Regions from separate parts of the Cellvibrio fontiphilus genome, predicted to be linked through region 4. Evidence: predicted binding sites of a transcription regulator. Region 4 holds the regulator's gene; each other region holds the start of a gene.
The links. The regulator sigma-54, encoded in region 4, starts transcription at its own class of promoters, with help from an activator protein. The targets are predictions, from matches to a motif close to TGGCACANNNNTTGCNNT.
Positions count from the first base shown of each region.

Region 1: the regulator sigma-54 is predicted to act here: its motif matches at 2,204-2,221, upstream of glgC (glucose-1-phosphate adenylyltransferase).
Region 2: the regulator sigma-54 is predicted to act here: its motif matches at 2,445-2,462, upstream of ACFODX_RS14205 (flagellar brake protein).
Region 3: the regulator sigma-54 is predicted to act here: its motif matches at 1,011-1,028, upstream of ACFODX_RS00395 (putative urea ABC transporter substrate-binding protein).

Region 1 is NZ_JBHRTF010000003.1:652,240-656,085, reverse strand. Features, by position in the region: gene glgB (1,4-alpha-glucan branching protein GlgB) at 1-1,918, opposite strand, end outside; gene glgC (glucose-1-phosphate adenylyltransferase) at 2,290-3,555, shown strand; gene ACFODX_RS08385 (glycoside hydrolase) at 3,548-3,846, shown strand, end outside.
Region 2 is NZ_JBHRTF010000006.1:100,156-104,001, reverse strand. Features, by position in the region: gene ald (alanine dehydrogenase) at 1-664, opposite strand, end outside; gene ACFODX_RS14215 (hypothetical protein) at 846-1,349, shown strand; gene ttcA (tRNA 2-thiocytidine(32) synthetase TtcA) at 1,358-2,260, opposite strand; gene ACFODX_RS14205 (flagellar brake protein) at 2,523-3,347, shown strand; gene ACFODX_RS14200 (methyl-accepting chemotaxis protein) at 3,497-3,846, shown strand, end outside.
Region 3 is NZ_JBHRTF010000001.1:84,094-87,939, reverse strand. Features, by position in the region: gene ACFODX_RS00400 (DUF1631 family protein) at 1-658, opposite strand, end outside; guanidine-I (ykkC/yxkD leader) riboswitch at 1,087-1,207, shown strand; gene ACFODX_RS00395 (putative urea ABC transporter substrate-binding protein) at 1,285-2,346, shown strand; gene ACFODX_RS00390 (ABC transporter permease) at 2,536-3,357, shown strand; gene ACFODX_RS00385 (ABC transporter ATP-binding protein) at 3,430-3,846, shown strand, end outside.
Region 4 is NZ_JBHRTF010000004.1:848,506-852,351, reverse strand. Features, by position in the region: gene lptA (lipopolysaccharide transport periplasmic protein LptA) at 1-230, shown strand, start outside; gene lptB (LPS export ABC transporter ATP-binding protein) at 234-959, shown strand; gene ACFODX_RS12170 (RNA polymerase factor sigma-54) at 1,112-2,764, shown strand; gene hpf (ribosome hibernation-promoting factor, HPF/YfiA family) at 2,872-3,162, shown strand; gene ptsN (PTS IIA-like nitrogen regulatory protein PtsN) at 3,229-3,681, shown strand; gene rapZ (RNase adapter RapZ) at 3,694-3,846, shown strand, end outside.

The DNA.
Region 1 (3,846 bases), on a different contig from region 4:
TCCATTCAAAACCATCGTGACGGAAGCTGCGCTGGTACAGCGAAGGCATAGTTTTGTAATGTTGATTAAGGTCTTTTACCAAATTTGCAAGGCCTTGATGCGACGGGTATTCAAGCAGGTGCCAATCCAGACTGCGCCCGGCAGCCCATTCGCTCCACTGACCAAACTCACTACCCATAAACAATAACTTGGTGCCGGGGTAGGTATACATGTAGGTGTACAACAGACGCAAATTAGCGAATTTCTGCCAATCGTCACCGGGCATCTTATTCAACATACTACCTTTGCCATGCACCACTTCATCGTGCGAAAAAGGCAGTTGGAAGTTTTCGGTAAAGGCGTAAATCATGCCAAAGGTCAGTTGATTATGATGGTACTGACGGTGAATGGGATCTTTGCTGAAATAATCGAGGGTATCGTGCATCCACCCCATATTCCATTTCATGGAAAAACCCAGACCGCCCACCCAGGTAGGGCGTGTCACCTGCGGCCAGGAGGTTGACTCTTCGGCAATTACTAAAGCGCCAGGGACTTGTCCATGGCATATCTCATTCAACTGCTTCAGGAAATCCATCGCTTCCAGATTTTCATTGCCACCATATTTGTTGGGCAACCATTGATCGTGTTCACGCGAATAATCCAGGTAGAGCATCGAGGCAACAGCATCTACCCGCAGGCCATCCAAATGGTATTCCTTTAACCAGAACAGAGCGCTGGCCAGCAGAAAGTTACGCACCTCATTGCGGCCATAGTTGTAAATCAGCGTACCCCAGTCGCGATGTTCGCCCAAACGCGGGTCTTCATGCTCATAAAGCGCTGAACCATCGAAGCGGGCAAGGGCATGCGCATCCTTTGGAAAGTGTGCCGGCACCCAATCCAAAATCACACCGATATTGTGTTGGTGCAGATAATCAACGAAGTAGCGAAAGTCATCCGGAGAGCCAAAGCGACTGGTAGGCGCGAAATACCCCGTTGTCTGATAACCCCAGGAATCATCAAAGGGGTGCTCACTGACCGGCAATATTTCCACATGGGTAAAACCCAAAGGTTTTATGTAATCAACTAATTGGTGAGCAATTTCCCTGTAGTTTAAAAATTCACCCGCCCAACCACGGCGCCAGGAGCCCAAGTGCATTTCATACACCGACATAGGTGATGACTGCCAATTCCAATGCTCGCGCTGATCAATCCAGCTTTTATCCTGCCATTTGTACAACGAATCGGCTTTTACGATGGAACCGGTTTGCGGGCGCAGCTCAAATGCTTGCCCGTAGGGATCAGACTTTAAAAATACGGCGCCCGATGCACGGTTGCGAATTTCAAATTTATAAATAGCACCCGGCTGCACTCCGGGAATAAACAACTCCCACAAACCGCTGCCACCGCGAACCCGCATTGGGTGAGCGCGACCATCCCAATCATTGAAATCACCCACCACACTAATTCGCTCGGCGTTTGGCGCCCAGGTCGCAAACATCACTCCGCTTATGCCGTCCACAAGGCGCGGATGCGCACCAAGATGGTGGTGAATGTTCCAATGTTGCCCCTCGGCAAACAAATGCATATCAATATCGCCCAATAAAGGGGCAAAACAATAAGGGTCAACTTCAGTATGGGGCTGATTATGGCGATCCAACCAATGCAGTTGATAGCGCGCAGGTAAATCTTGCCCCAAACCTTGCCATACAAAAAAATCGGTTCCTTCAATGCGAGCCATTGAAACAAATTGACTATTAGTAGTTTGCACCGCTACCGAACGGGCGCCAGGAATATATGCCCGAACAAAAGTATCTGCGTCTGCCGTTGCTTTATCACCTAATGGATGGCGCCCAAGCACTTCAAATGGATCGTGATGAGTTGCTGTCACAATACGTAGCATTTCATGGCTTAAGTTATTGTCCTGCTGTGAATTTGGCATTAAATCAGTTCCTGTTTAAATGATGTAACAGTGCACATGTCATGGGCGGCACGAAAAGTGATAACAATTATAAAAATTATTCACCAAATGTACTTAGCTAGCTTAGCCAGTATCTGCTTGGTTTGTCGTAAGAATTATTAAAAAAATTTACTTTCAAATTTGGCATTTGCAGATTCAATGCCAAACTTGAAGCTACACTTAACTCGCACTGACAAAGACTTGCTTACTGTTAAGTGCACCATAAGGTTTTTGTGATAATTGAATCCTTGAGTTGGATCAATGTATTGGCATTGATATTGCTCACACTATGTTAGTGCAGTCACAAAAAATTCATAATCTGCAAACACAATAGCCATAAGGAAGAAGATTTAATGAGTACACAATCATCAGGTCGTTTTGTTAGTCGACTTACTCGCGAAACATTGGCAATTATTCTTGCGGGCGGGCGTGGCTCCCGGTTGCATCAATTAACCGACTGGAGGGCAAAACCAGCGGTTCATTTTGGCGGGAAATTTCGCATCATCGATTTCCCTTTGTCGAATTGTGTTAACTCGGGAATTCGTCGGATTAGTGTGCTCACGCAATATAAATCCCACTCGCTGGACCGTCACGTGCAGCGTGGGTGGGGTTTCCTTGGTGGTGAGCTGGGTGAGTTTGTTGAATTGTTGCCAGCCCAACAGCGACTAAGCGAATCCTGGTATGTAGGAACCGCCGATGCGGTTGTTCAAAACATCGATATTATTCGTCGCCACAACCCTGAATATGTACTCATTCTTGCCGGCGACCACGTGTATAAAATGGATTATGGAACCATGATCGCCGCTCACGTAGAGCGCGGCGCTGATATCACTGTCGGCTGTATTGAAGTACCTCTTGAAATCGCCCACGCATTTGGCGTGATGGATGTTGATAAAGATTTTCGTATTGTTAAATTCACCGAAAAACCCAAAAACCCTGAACCTGTAGCTGGCAAGCCAGACAAAGCATTGGCATCCATGGGTATTTATGTTTTTAGTACCAAAGTGTTATTTAAAGAATTATTGAAAGACAGAGATGATCCTAATTCATCACACGACTTCGGTAAGGACATTATTCCTTCAATGATAAAAACCCATCGTGTAAATGCGTTCCCATTCCGCGATCCGGTTTCAGGTGGCGATGCTTACTGGCGCGATGTAGGAACAGTGGATTCACTCTGGGAAGCCAATTTGGAACTAACCGGTATTACACCAGAACTGGATTTGTATGATGGTGCTTGGCCGATCTGGACTTATCAAGAACAAGTGGCGCCAGCAAAATTTGTTTTTAATGATGAAGGGCGACGTGGTTACGCGGTGGATTCATTAATCGCAGGTGGCTGCATTATTTCTGGTTCAGCAGTTAAGCATTCGTTGTTGTTCCCTCGCGTTAGAGTTCACTCCTATTGTGAAATTGAAGATTCAGTTTTATTTCCAGGTGTTGATGTCGGCAGAAATTGCAAAATTCGCAAAGCACTTATTGATCGTCGCTGCAGAATCCCCGATGGCACCATCATTGGTTACGACTTGGAAGAAGATAAAAAACGCTTCCATGTATCACCCAAAGGTGTCGTATTAGTCACGCCAGATATGTTAGGACAGGATGAAGTTAATGGTTAATCATGGTAAAACGAAGGTCGTTTTTCTTTGGCATATGCATCAACCGGATTACCGCGACATAGTTACCGGGGAATATTATTTCCCCTGGACTTACCTTCACGCGATTAAAGATTATGTGGACATGGCTGCGCACTTGGAGGAGCAGCCCGCCGCAAAAGCGGTGGTTAACTTTGCGCCCATTTTACTTGAGCAGCTGGATGATTATGCGCAGCAAATTGCTGCTTATTTAACAAAGGGCGATAAAATTAAAGATGCAGTGCTAGCATCACTGGTGGAGCCGGTAATGCCGGC
Region 2 (3,846 bases), on a different contig from region 4:
GAGTGGCGAATTCACAGACTACCCTGCCGCGCCAAAGGTCATCCAACTGGCGCAACCGGGGAAGGGATTTATCCATAATTCGCACCTGCGCCCCCAAGCCCACCGCCATAGCAGCCGCATTGGCCCCCACCACACCACCACCCAGAATCAGTACATTGGCTGGCGCAACGCCGGGGATTCCCCCCAACAATATGCCCTTGCCACCTTGCGCCATTTGCAGGTGGTGCGCGCCCGCCTGCACCGCTACCCGTCCGGCAATTTCTGACATAGGTGCCAGCAGTGGCAAACGCCCGCTGTGATCAGTCAGGGTTTCATAGGCAAGACAACTGGCGCCAGAGGCGAGCAGTGCCTCGGTAAGCGACTGGCTGGCAGCGAGGTGCAGGTAGGTAAACAACAGATGGTCTGGCCGCAGTAGTGAATATTCTTCCGGCTGCGGCTCTTTGACTTTAACGATTAGCCTTGCGCCTGCGTATAACTCTGGGAGGCTGGCAACTATTTGGGCACCAGCTGCCAAATAGTGGTCATCGGTGAAGCCAGAGGCTGCACCAGCACCGGTCATCACCAGCAGCTGATGCCCACGCTGTACCAGCTCAGCAGCACCTGAAGGAGTCAGTGCCACGCGGTTTTCACCGGGTTTTATCTCTTTGGGGATACCAATTCGCATAAACACCTCCACAGTTATAAGGGGAGTATAGCGAAGGGCTGGCGTGCGGTGATTGGATTAAAAAACAGGCAAATTGGCCTGAGTTATGCTGCACTTAGGTTGTAGTGGTTTTTTGACGCCAGTTTTATCACCGTCAGTGAAGCAATGAAGTGCTGACTGATTAAGGCGTAACGAGGTAGCTATGGGCATCTGTGTCAATGAATTAAGTGAATGGATTATCAAACCCAGCCTGGAGGCACTAGGGAACTATTCCCCACTCGCCGAGCAATTACTTCTGGCAACTGCCGCCCAGGAATCGCTGCTGGGGCTGCACTGCTACGATGGGAAAAGCGAAGGTATGGGGCTTTATCGCATCACCAAAGCCAAACATCGCGCGCTCTGGGATGGCTACCTGATCCAATTCCCCGACCTCGCCTCGCGACAGCGCGGCCTCGCCAGCCAACAGCAGTTTTTACTCGACCCCGAACGGGAGCTGATCACCAACCTGAGTTACAGCACTGGTATGGCCTGGATGATTTACCGACAGGCCGGCATTAACCCCGGAGCTGCTTGCGATCCACTCAGCATGGCGCAGCTCTGGGCGGCGTTTTTTGATAATGGCTGTGGCGCTGTAAGGAATACCGACGTGTTTCTACACAATTACCAGCAGTTAATTGCACCCTATTTACCGCGCAAAGTGGCCTGAAAAATCGGCTAGTGGATATCCAACACATCCACGTATTGCACCGCATCGGCGATGGGTTTAGTCGGCAGGCTAATACTGCAACTATCGTCCTCATCCCCTGCCGGATTCTGCTTGTTGATTTGCAAATTCATAAAATCAAACAAATTCACATCACCCAATTGTGATGGCTGGACATTGCGGATCGCCGAAAAAATGGTTTCCGTGCGGCCGGGGAACTGGCGCTCCCACTGCACCAACATATCTTTCACCACCTGACGCTGCAGGTTTTCCTGGGAGCCGCAGAGGTTGCAGGGAATAATCGGGAAGCCTTTCATCTCCGCAAAACGGGCTATGTCCTCTTCCGCGCAGTAAGCCAAGGGGCGTATCACTATGTTGCGCTTGTCGTCGGAGAGCAATTTGGGCGGCATGGCTTTTAATTTGCCGCCGAAGAACATGTTCAAAAACAGGGTTTCGATAATGTCGTCGCGGTGATGCCCGAGCGCGATTTTGGTCGCCCCTATTTCATCGGCAAACCCATAGAGAGTGCCGCGGCGCAAACGTGAGCAGAGGCCGCAAGTGGTTTTTCCCTCCGGCACCACTTCTTTCACAATGCTGTAGGTGTCGCGCTCGATGATGTGGAAAGGCACACCCAGGTCGGCCAAATACTGCGGCAGTATGTGCTCGGGAAAACCGGGTTGCTTTTGATCCATATTTACCGCCACGATTTCGAAGGAAATGGGCGCGGTTTTTTGCAAGCTGAGCAGTATGTCCAGCATGGTGTAGGAGTCTTTTCCACCAGAGAGGCATACCATTACCTTATCGCCATCCTCAATCATGCCGTAATCCACAATGGCGGAGCCGGTCAACCGACGCAAACGCTTTTGCAGCTTATTAAATTCAAGACGATCTTTGCGTTCGTGTAACTCTTTCATGGACGTGCACTCATGGCTTCAGGACAAGACATTGCCGCGACCAACCGGCGGCGGCGCGCATTGTACGGATTTTACCCGCAAGTTGAAATCAATGACCGCCAGTAGGCAAACCTTTGCCGGTTCCAGCCCAGTATCAGCTAGCGTAAAGTGGCCGCAAGCCCGTAAAGACTGGCTCATAGGCGACTGGCACAGCGCTTGCTCTACTCAGGACAAATGCCCCGCCTATTGCTGCCGGGGCGACCTGTTGCCGCGAGGAGTTTTCATGTCGTTTTTCGATAAATTCTTTAAAAAAGACCAGCGCAAAGACGCAGGCAATAACACATCAAACGCCAGTGACAGCGCCACCCGCCTAGCCGTACCCGATGAGCACCAATCGCTCTGGGACTTAAAAGACCAGCGACAATTGCTGGAGGTAAAAATTACCGGCAGCAGCCGCAGCTACCAAAGCATGATCATCGCTATCGACCAGGAGCGCGGTTTACTCTGGCTGGACGACTTGTTCCCGCAGCAGTTGATACTGGATGCGGGTGATGAGCTGTGCATACGCCACCACCGCAACACCGAAGAGCTAGTCATTTGTGCACCGGTCATCGCCCTGGGCTCCAGCTATGGCACCTCTGGCATTGCCATTGAGCTGCCGCCTTTTGCTTACTACCAACCGCGCCGTCGCTACCCGCGCTACACCATCGGCCACCAATCTCCACTGTCGGTAAAAATCCGCCCCATAGGCCAGGACCCCAGTTTTGGCACACTGCAGGATATTTCCGTTGGCGGGATGCGCATTATGGTCGCGGGCAACTTGCTGCCGCATTTGCGCCATGGTGCAACCATGCCGCTGTGCGAGGTCAACTTGAGCGATGAGCTACAGATTCGCTGTAAGGCGCGCATCTGCGCTTTCCGGATGGGCCGCAGCCCTTACCGACACACCCAAATCAGCCTTGAATTTCTTGACCTGCAGGAGGACAAACGCGCGGCCTTGGGCCGATTTCTGCGCGAGCAACAATTTAATTCCAGCCTGGAACTCGGCGCGCTACAACAACATCGCCCGGGCACCGATAAATCACGCGGACGCGCTTACGCCGCATGATCGCAATGAGCCAGAGGCATCACCCAATGACTCCGCCAGCGAATAGTCGCACTAGAGATTCGGTATTTTTGAACTAGGCTTGATTAACCAGCTGCCGTAAACACCCAAGCAGCGGCGGGGATTTCATCGACGTAACTCAGGATTTACACATGCGTAACAACGGCCATCTCACCGGTAGGGAAGTACAGCTTTCATCAAGGGATGAAATTGTCTCTTCTTCTAATCTGCGCGGCGACATTGAATTTTGCAATGATACCTTCTGCCGCATCTCCGGCTTTAGCCATGACGAATTAATCAATCAACCACACAATATTTTACGGCACCCACAGATGCCACCAGCGGCCTTTGGCATGCTGTGGGAAACCTTAAAAGCCGGCAAACCCTGGATGGGCATAGTCAAAAATCGCTGTAAAAACGGCGATCATTATTGGGTAGATGCCTACATCACCCCGCTGCGCCAAAATGGTCAAATTTATGGTTATGAATCGGTGCGGGCAAA
Region 3 (3,846 bases), on a different contig from region 4:
AGCCGATGATCTTGGTTTTTACGTCCACATCCAGATTGGTAAGCACCCGGCGCAAGGCTTCGCAAAACTGCACCGGGCTTGCCGGATTGGTGCGTTCATCGATCTTTTCGCCATCGTTCAGTAGCGCCAAACGCTGTTGCAACGCCCAGAGGTTTTCGGCAAAAAAGTTATCGGCGCGGTGGGTGATGGAGGTAATAGCGATGGTTTCTTCCAAATCGGAATGTTCCACGAGGGATAGGATATCGCCACTAAAACGCTCTTCCCCGGTCAAGGTATTGAGCGATTTGTTTTTGAATTTCACAAAACCATTGGCCAGATGCTGGCAAAACTCCTGTTCGGCCGCTTGCTGCACGGCGCTCAACAGGTTTTGGATTTCGTAGAGCGCGACCTGATCTTTATTGGATTTTGCCTGCTCGGCAATCTCCAAAATCTGCTTACACCACTCGCGCCAAAAATTGGGAAAAACACGGTAGGCAAAACCGCGCGTTAAGTCGCGGCAATGTTTGAGATGTTCGATGATAAGTTGTTCTGACATAGCCACACTGGAGTATTGCGAAGGTTTAGTCGCATCGCCACCTGGCAAGCCTGTACCGCCCACACCGGAGTTGTGCATACCTGAGTTGTGCATAAGAATTCCGTACTGATCCATGAGATTCATATTCCTTAGCCCCTGCTGTTAATGCCCAATAAGGGACCTCTGCAAACCTTAATCATCCATCAGCTGATCAACCCGCAACCAGCGACGCCGAAAAAAGGTTGTCCTGAGCGACAATCTTAGCAGTTTGTGCCCAATGTTTCACAGAATAGCGCGGCTTTACCCCCTCAGCGAGCAAAAAATAATCAGCTCGACTTTATCGGAATACCGCGCCACCTTGGTGCACTTACCCCCTCAAGCAGAGGTGGCTGCGCACCAAAAAAAAGCACCCATCGAGAAGCAACACCTGCCCTTATTGTTTACCCCAATGCTGCAACTAGCGCCAACACTGGTGGATAAACATAAATTCCACACTTGGCACCCATATTGCGAGAGTGCAGGCTGAAATAACTGACTCGCAATCTGGGCGGTCGGGCTATTCACACAATTAATTAATAGGGAGCTAGGGTTCCGGTCGCGGCGATTGCCAGCGATGTCTGGTCCGAGAGCTCTCGACCTCTAACGGCCTCTCACAGGCGCGGGGTTACACGGCGGGACAAAAGCCCGGGAGATGATTGGCCTAATCGCCAGAGCGCTCTCTTTCATTTTTGTTACGTCGCCGCTGTATACCCATACCTGGAGGTTTGTTCATGTTGCGCCATTCCCGTCTGCATAAGCTATTACTCGCCCTTACACTTGGCATGAGCGCCCAGCTCGCCAGTGCCGCTGAACCCTTTAAAGTCTGCTGGTCGATTTATGTGGGCTGGATGCCTTGGGGCTACGCCGCCGAGCAAAAAATTATCGACAAGTGGGCGAGCAAATACGGCATAGCGATAGAAGTCGTACAAATTAACGACTACATAGAGTCCATCAACCAATACACCGCCGGCGAGTTTGATGGCTGTGTGATGACCAATATGGATGCCCTCACCATTCCCGCTGCCGGCGGCGTGGATTCCACCGCGCTGATTGTGGGTGACTTCTCTAACGGCAACGATGGGGTGGTACTCAAGGGCGCCAATAAAACCCTCAAAGACATCAAAGGCCAGCAAGTCAATTTAGTGGAGCTGAGCGTGTCGCATTATTTGCTGGCACGCGCGCTGGAATCAGTCGGCCTGAAAGAGTCCGATGTCAAAGTCGTCAACACCTCTGACGCCGATATGGTTGCCGTGTATAGCTCCAAGGATGTCACCGCCGTGACCACCTGGAACCCACTGCTGAGTGAAATACTCGCGCAACCCAACAGCACCAAAGTATTCGACTCGTCACAAATCCCCGGTGAGATTATGGATTTGATGGTGGTGAATAGTGCGACCCTGCAAAAAAATCCCGCCCTCGGTAAAGCCTTGGTGGGCGCTTGGTACGAAATCATGGCCACCATGAGCGGCAGCGACAAGGCCGCCACCGCGGCTAAAACGGCAATGGCCGTTGCATCAGGCACCGATCTGGCCGGTTACGAGGCGCAGTTAGCCAGCACCAAAATGTTTTACACCCCGGAGGCCGCGCTGGAGTTAGTGAACAGCGATGCCCTGCTCACCACCATGCAAAAAGTCGCGGAGTTTTCCTTTGATCACGGCTTGCTGGGCGAAGGCGCACCCGACGCGGAATTTATCGGCGTAGCCGGCCCCAAGGGTGTTTATGGCAATAAACAAAATGTGAAGCTGCGTTTTGATACCACTTACATGCAAATGGCGGCGGATAAAAAACTTTAATTTTTTAACCCCCTCCCGGCCTCTCCCCTTCACCAAGGGGAGTAGCTAGACCCCCTCCCAACCTCCCCCTTGGTAAGGGGGAGGAGTTTCCAGTCCCCTTGTGAAGGGGAGAGTTAGGGTGGGGTGAGTTCCCTCCCCTTACGGAGGGTCAGGGTGGGGTTAAAGCCTTAACAACGCAGCGATAAAAACATGAAACGATTGATTAATCTCACGCCATCAAAACCACTCAAACTGCTGTTAGGCATTTTGCCCTTTGCGTTAATTCTGGTGATTTATTTAATCGCTTCCGATGCGCGACTTGCCGAAAATGCCAACGACAAACTCCTGCCCAGTTTTTCGCAAATGGGCGCAGCCATCAACAATCTGGCATTTGAACCGAGTAAACGCACCGGCGAGTATTTATTTTGGCAAGATACCTTCAGCAGCCTGCATCGTTTAGCGCTGGGTATTGTTATCGCCGCACTATTAGGTTTTAGCATCGGCCTGTTAACCGGTGCCATTCCCACCCTGCATTCACCCATTGCACCACTGTTAACCGTTATCTCGCTGGTGCCGCCCATGGCATTACTACCGGTGTTATTTATTGTGTTTGGCTTGGGCGAGTTATCCAAAGTGGCACTGATTGTCATTGGTGTCGCACCTTTTATCGCGCGCGACATTCAGCGCTGCACCCAAGAAATTCCCCTGGAGCAATTGGTCAAAGCGCAAACCCTGGGCGCATCCACCTGGCAAATTATTGTGCGGGTATTAACCCCACAACTCTTGCCACGCTTGATTAATGCCGTGCGTTTATCGCTCGGCGCCGGTTGGTTATTTTTAATTGCTGCCGAAGCCATAGCCTCCACCGACGGTTTGGGTTATCGCATTTTTTTAGTGCGCCGCTATATGTCGATGGATGTGATTCTGCCTTACGTTGCCTGGATCACCCTGCTCGCCTTTTTAGTGGATTGGTTGCTGGCCAAAATAAATCTCTGGTGTTTCCCCTGGCACAGTGCCGGCAATCAACGCTAACACAGAGTGAGTCGCACCATGACCGTGATTCCTTTTGATAAAAACCTGCATGAAAAACAAAGAGCCAACCGCATGCCGATGATCCAAGCAAAAAACCTGTGGAAAACCTACGGCGATACTGTCGTGCTGGAGCGTTTGAATATCAGCGTCAATGCCGGCGAATTTATTACTATGGTGGGCACATCTGGCTGCGGCAAAAGTACGTTTTTAAAAATGTTGTTGGGCATGGAAACGCCCAGCAGTGGGGAACTATTACTGGACGGCAAAACCATTCCCGATGAACCGGATCAAGCGCGCGGCATTGTGTTTCAACAATACTCGGTATTTCCGCATTTAACGGTATTACAAAATGTGATGATTGCGCGCGAGTTTGAACACTCTCCGCTGTTAGGGAAATTATTTGGCCAACAAAAACGCAAGGTAATGGATGAGGCCAAAGCGTTGCTGGATTCTGTAGGTTTAAGCCACGCCCTCACTCGCTACCCGCAC
Region 4 (3,846 bases):
TTACTTACACACCCAGCAATGAGCACTTGCTTCTGGTCGAAGATGCATCCGTCGAGCAAAATGGCGCCGTCATGAGCGGCCCACACATTAACTATGACTTGGTTAAAGAAGTCATGAAAGCCGAAGGCAACACCGCAGGTGAAGGTCAGCGGATTGAAATTGTCATCCCCCCAAAATCTGGCTCCGCAAGTGATTCACAGGCTCCCTCTTTCACTCCAGGCAGCAATTAACCTATGCCAAGTTTGCACGCGCGTCATCTCGCCAAAAGCTACAAAAAACGCAAAGTAGTTATCGATGTTTCGATCACTGTCGAGAGCGGTCACATAGTGGGTTTGTTAGGGCCAAATGGCGCTGGTAAAACAACCTGCTTTTACATGATTGCCGGCTTGGTTCCTGCCGACAACGGTAGCGTGCTTATTGATGACAGGGATATTACCCAGCTACCTATCCATGGACGCGCACGCGCTGGTATTGGCTACTTACCCCAGGAAGCATCTATCTTTCGCAAACTCACTGTCGCTGACAACATCATGGCGATACTTGAAACGCGCAAGGATTTGGACCAAAAAGCGCGTGCAGAAAAACTTGAAGCACTCTTGAGCGAATTTCATATCACGCACATCCGAGATAGTTTGGGTATGGCGCTCTCGGGGGGCGAACGTCGCCGCGTAGAAATCGCACGCGCACTGGCCACAGACCCCAAGTTTATTCTTCTGGATGAACCCTTTGCCGGTGTGGACCCCATTTCTGTAAATGACATTAAAGAAATTGTTCGCCATCTTAAAGATCGCGGCATAGGTGTATTGATAACCGACCATAATGTGCGCGAAACCCTTGATATCTGTGAAACGGCCTACATCGTCAGCGAGGGGCACATAATCGCAGAGGGCAGCGCTGATACTGTGCTGAGCAACAGCAAGGTTCGCGAAGTCTATCTGGGCGAGCACTTCCGCCTCTGACGAACAAAGCAGAAACAACTTGACAAGCAACATTCTTTGTCTACTAGGCATAAAGCTTGCTTAAGCATGTTGCTTGAAGCGCAAACCCTGACTAAACTCCACTTAACAGATGTTTTCCATACCGTGTTATTTAAGGGTTTGTTGCAACAACAATGAAACAATCTCTCCAGCTTAAACTCGGCCAACAGCTGACCATGACCCCCCAACTGCAGCAGGCAATTCGCCTCCTGCAGCTTTCAACCCTGGATTTACAGCAAGAGATCCAAGAGGCGCTTGATTCAAATCCTATGCTTGAAATGGAGGAGAGCTTTGACTCCCCTAGCCAAAGCAGTGATTACGAAGGCAGTGCTGACGATCAAATCGATTACAACCGCCAACAAGAAATTGCTGCCGAGTCCGGCACCGATACGAGTAATGATTACTCCAGTAGCGACAGCTTCACCTCTTCCACCAGCGATAGCTTTAGCGAGCCTAGTTACAGTGACACCGAGAGTTTTGGTGAGAGCGATAACTTTAGTGATGGGGAGTCATTCAGCGATAGCGATGTCTATGGGGAAAGCGAGAGTTTTAGTGCCGATAGTGGCGATTGGAGCGACTCCATTCCTTCCGATCTACCAGTAGATACCAGTTGGGATGACGTTTACCAAACCTCCGCAGCGGGAAGCTCAAACAACTTCGACAATGAAGACAGTGACTTTGAAAGCCGCCGCGCTGCAACAGACTCACTTTATGACCACCTGATGTGGCAACTTAACCTCACCCCAATGTCTGATCGTGATAGGGTGCTGGCAATGGCCATCATCGATGCCGTAGAACCCAGCGGCATGCTATCAATCAGCATTGAAGAAATATTTGAGGGAATGCGCAACGATCTGGAAGATCTGGAGTTGGATGAGGTGGTAGCGGTACAGCACCGCTTACAACAGTTTGATCCCTGCGGTGTCTGCAGCCAGAATCTTTCGGAATGCCTGCTGGTACAGCTGCAACAGTTTGACACCAAGACGCCATATCTGGATTCCGCGAAACTTATCGCCAAGCTCTATCTACCTATTTTAGGCAGCCGCGATTATCGTCAGCTGATGCGCCGCACCAAGCTTAAAGAAGCTGAACTTAGCCAAGCTATAGCCCTTATCCAGAGCCTTAACCCCCGCCCGGGCGATATTATCGCCAGCGGCGACACTGAATATGTTGTTCCTGATGTGTTTGTAGAGAAGCGCGATGGTCGCTGGATAGTGGAATTAAATCCAGAAATTGCACCGCGCCTACGCATCAATGCCAACTATGCTTCAATGGTAAAACGAGCCGACTCCAGTAGCGACAATACCTTTCTCAAAGACAATTTACAGGAGGCTCGCTGGTTTCTAAAAAGCTTACAGAGCCGTAACGAGACACTATTAAAAGTGGCGAGCTGTATTGTAGAAAAACAACGCGGCTTTCTAGACTACGGGCCGGAGGCAATGAAACCGCTGGTATTACATGACATTGCCGAGATAGTGGAAATGCATGAGTCCACCATCTCTCGTGTGACCACCCAAAAATATATGCATACACCGCAAGGTATATTTGAACTTAAGTACTTTTTCTCCAGCCACGTCAGTACCGATAGTGGAGGCGAGTGCTCATCGACAGCAATTCGCGCCATTATCAAAAAACTGGTTAGCGCTGAGAACCCCAAAAAACCCCTGAGCGATAGCAAAATTACCGACTTATTGGCGGAACAGGGAATTCAGGTGGCGCGTCGCACAATCGCAAAATATCGCGAATCGCTGAACATTCCACCTTCAAACGAACGTAAGACCATTTGACTTAGTATTGTCACTGGCAAGCAGTACCTAATTCGGAAGAAAATCAAGGATGAACTGTTAGGTTGTGCTGATCACAACCATTTTGTTTCTATCGAGAGGAAGTATCTATGCAAATAAACATTAGTGGTCATCATTTGGAAGTTACCGATTCACTAAAAGACTACGTCAACAGCAAAATTGAGCGTCTAAGTCACCACCATGATCGAATTACCAGCACCCATGTGATCCTCTCCGTTGATAAACTTATTCAGAAAGCAGAGGCCACTATCCATGTAAGTGGTAAGGACTTGTTTGCAGATGCAACCCATGATGATCTCTATGCAGCTATTGATGCCCTGGCAGATAAGCTGGATCGCCAGCTAATTAAGCACAAAGAAAAGATGCGCAGCCATCGTTAATCATCATGCGGCGGGTCGTCAGACTCGCCGCGTACTTATTGATAGAATCTTTTAGTCACACCTACCATGCAAATTCAAAATCTTATTACCCCTGGACGCACGCTTTGCGGTGTTGAGGGCGGCAGTAAAAAACGCGCCCTAGAGTTGTTAGCTAACGCTATTGCTCAGGATGTTCCGGGTATTGAGGCAGACGAACTCTTCCGCCGGCTAATCGGCAGAGAGCGCCTTGGCTCTACCGGCATAGGGCACGGCATCGCCATACCCCACTGTCGCATCGCAAATTGCAATAGCACCATAGGCGCGCTGCTCACACTGGCAGATCCAATCGATTTTGATGCCATAGATTCACAACCGGTTGACATACTGTTTGCAATGTTGGTACCCGAAGATGCTCATGATGAACATCTACAAACCCTGGCAGCACTGGCAGGAGCTCTCAACAACGCTGACTACCGCCAACGCCTGCGCACAGCGGACAGCGATACAGCACTTTTTCAAGCAGCTATAGCCGCCCCCTAGTAGGTCTATGCCATGCACCTTGTGATAGTAAGCGGGCTGTCAGGCTCAGGAAAAAGTACCGCACTGCATGTGCTGGAAGATGTTGGTTTTAATTGCATCGACAACCTACCCGTTAGCCTGCTACCAGCATTGGTAGCCCAAATACAAATCCACAAGGACGACCAG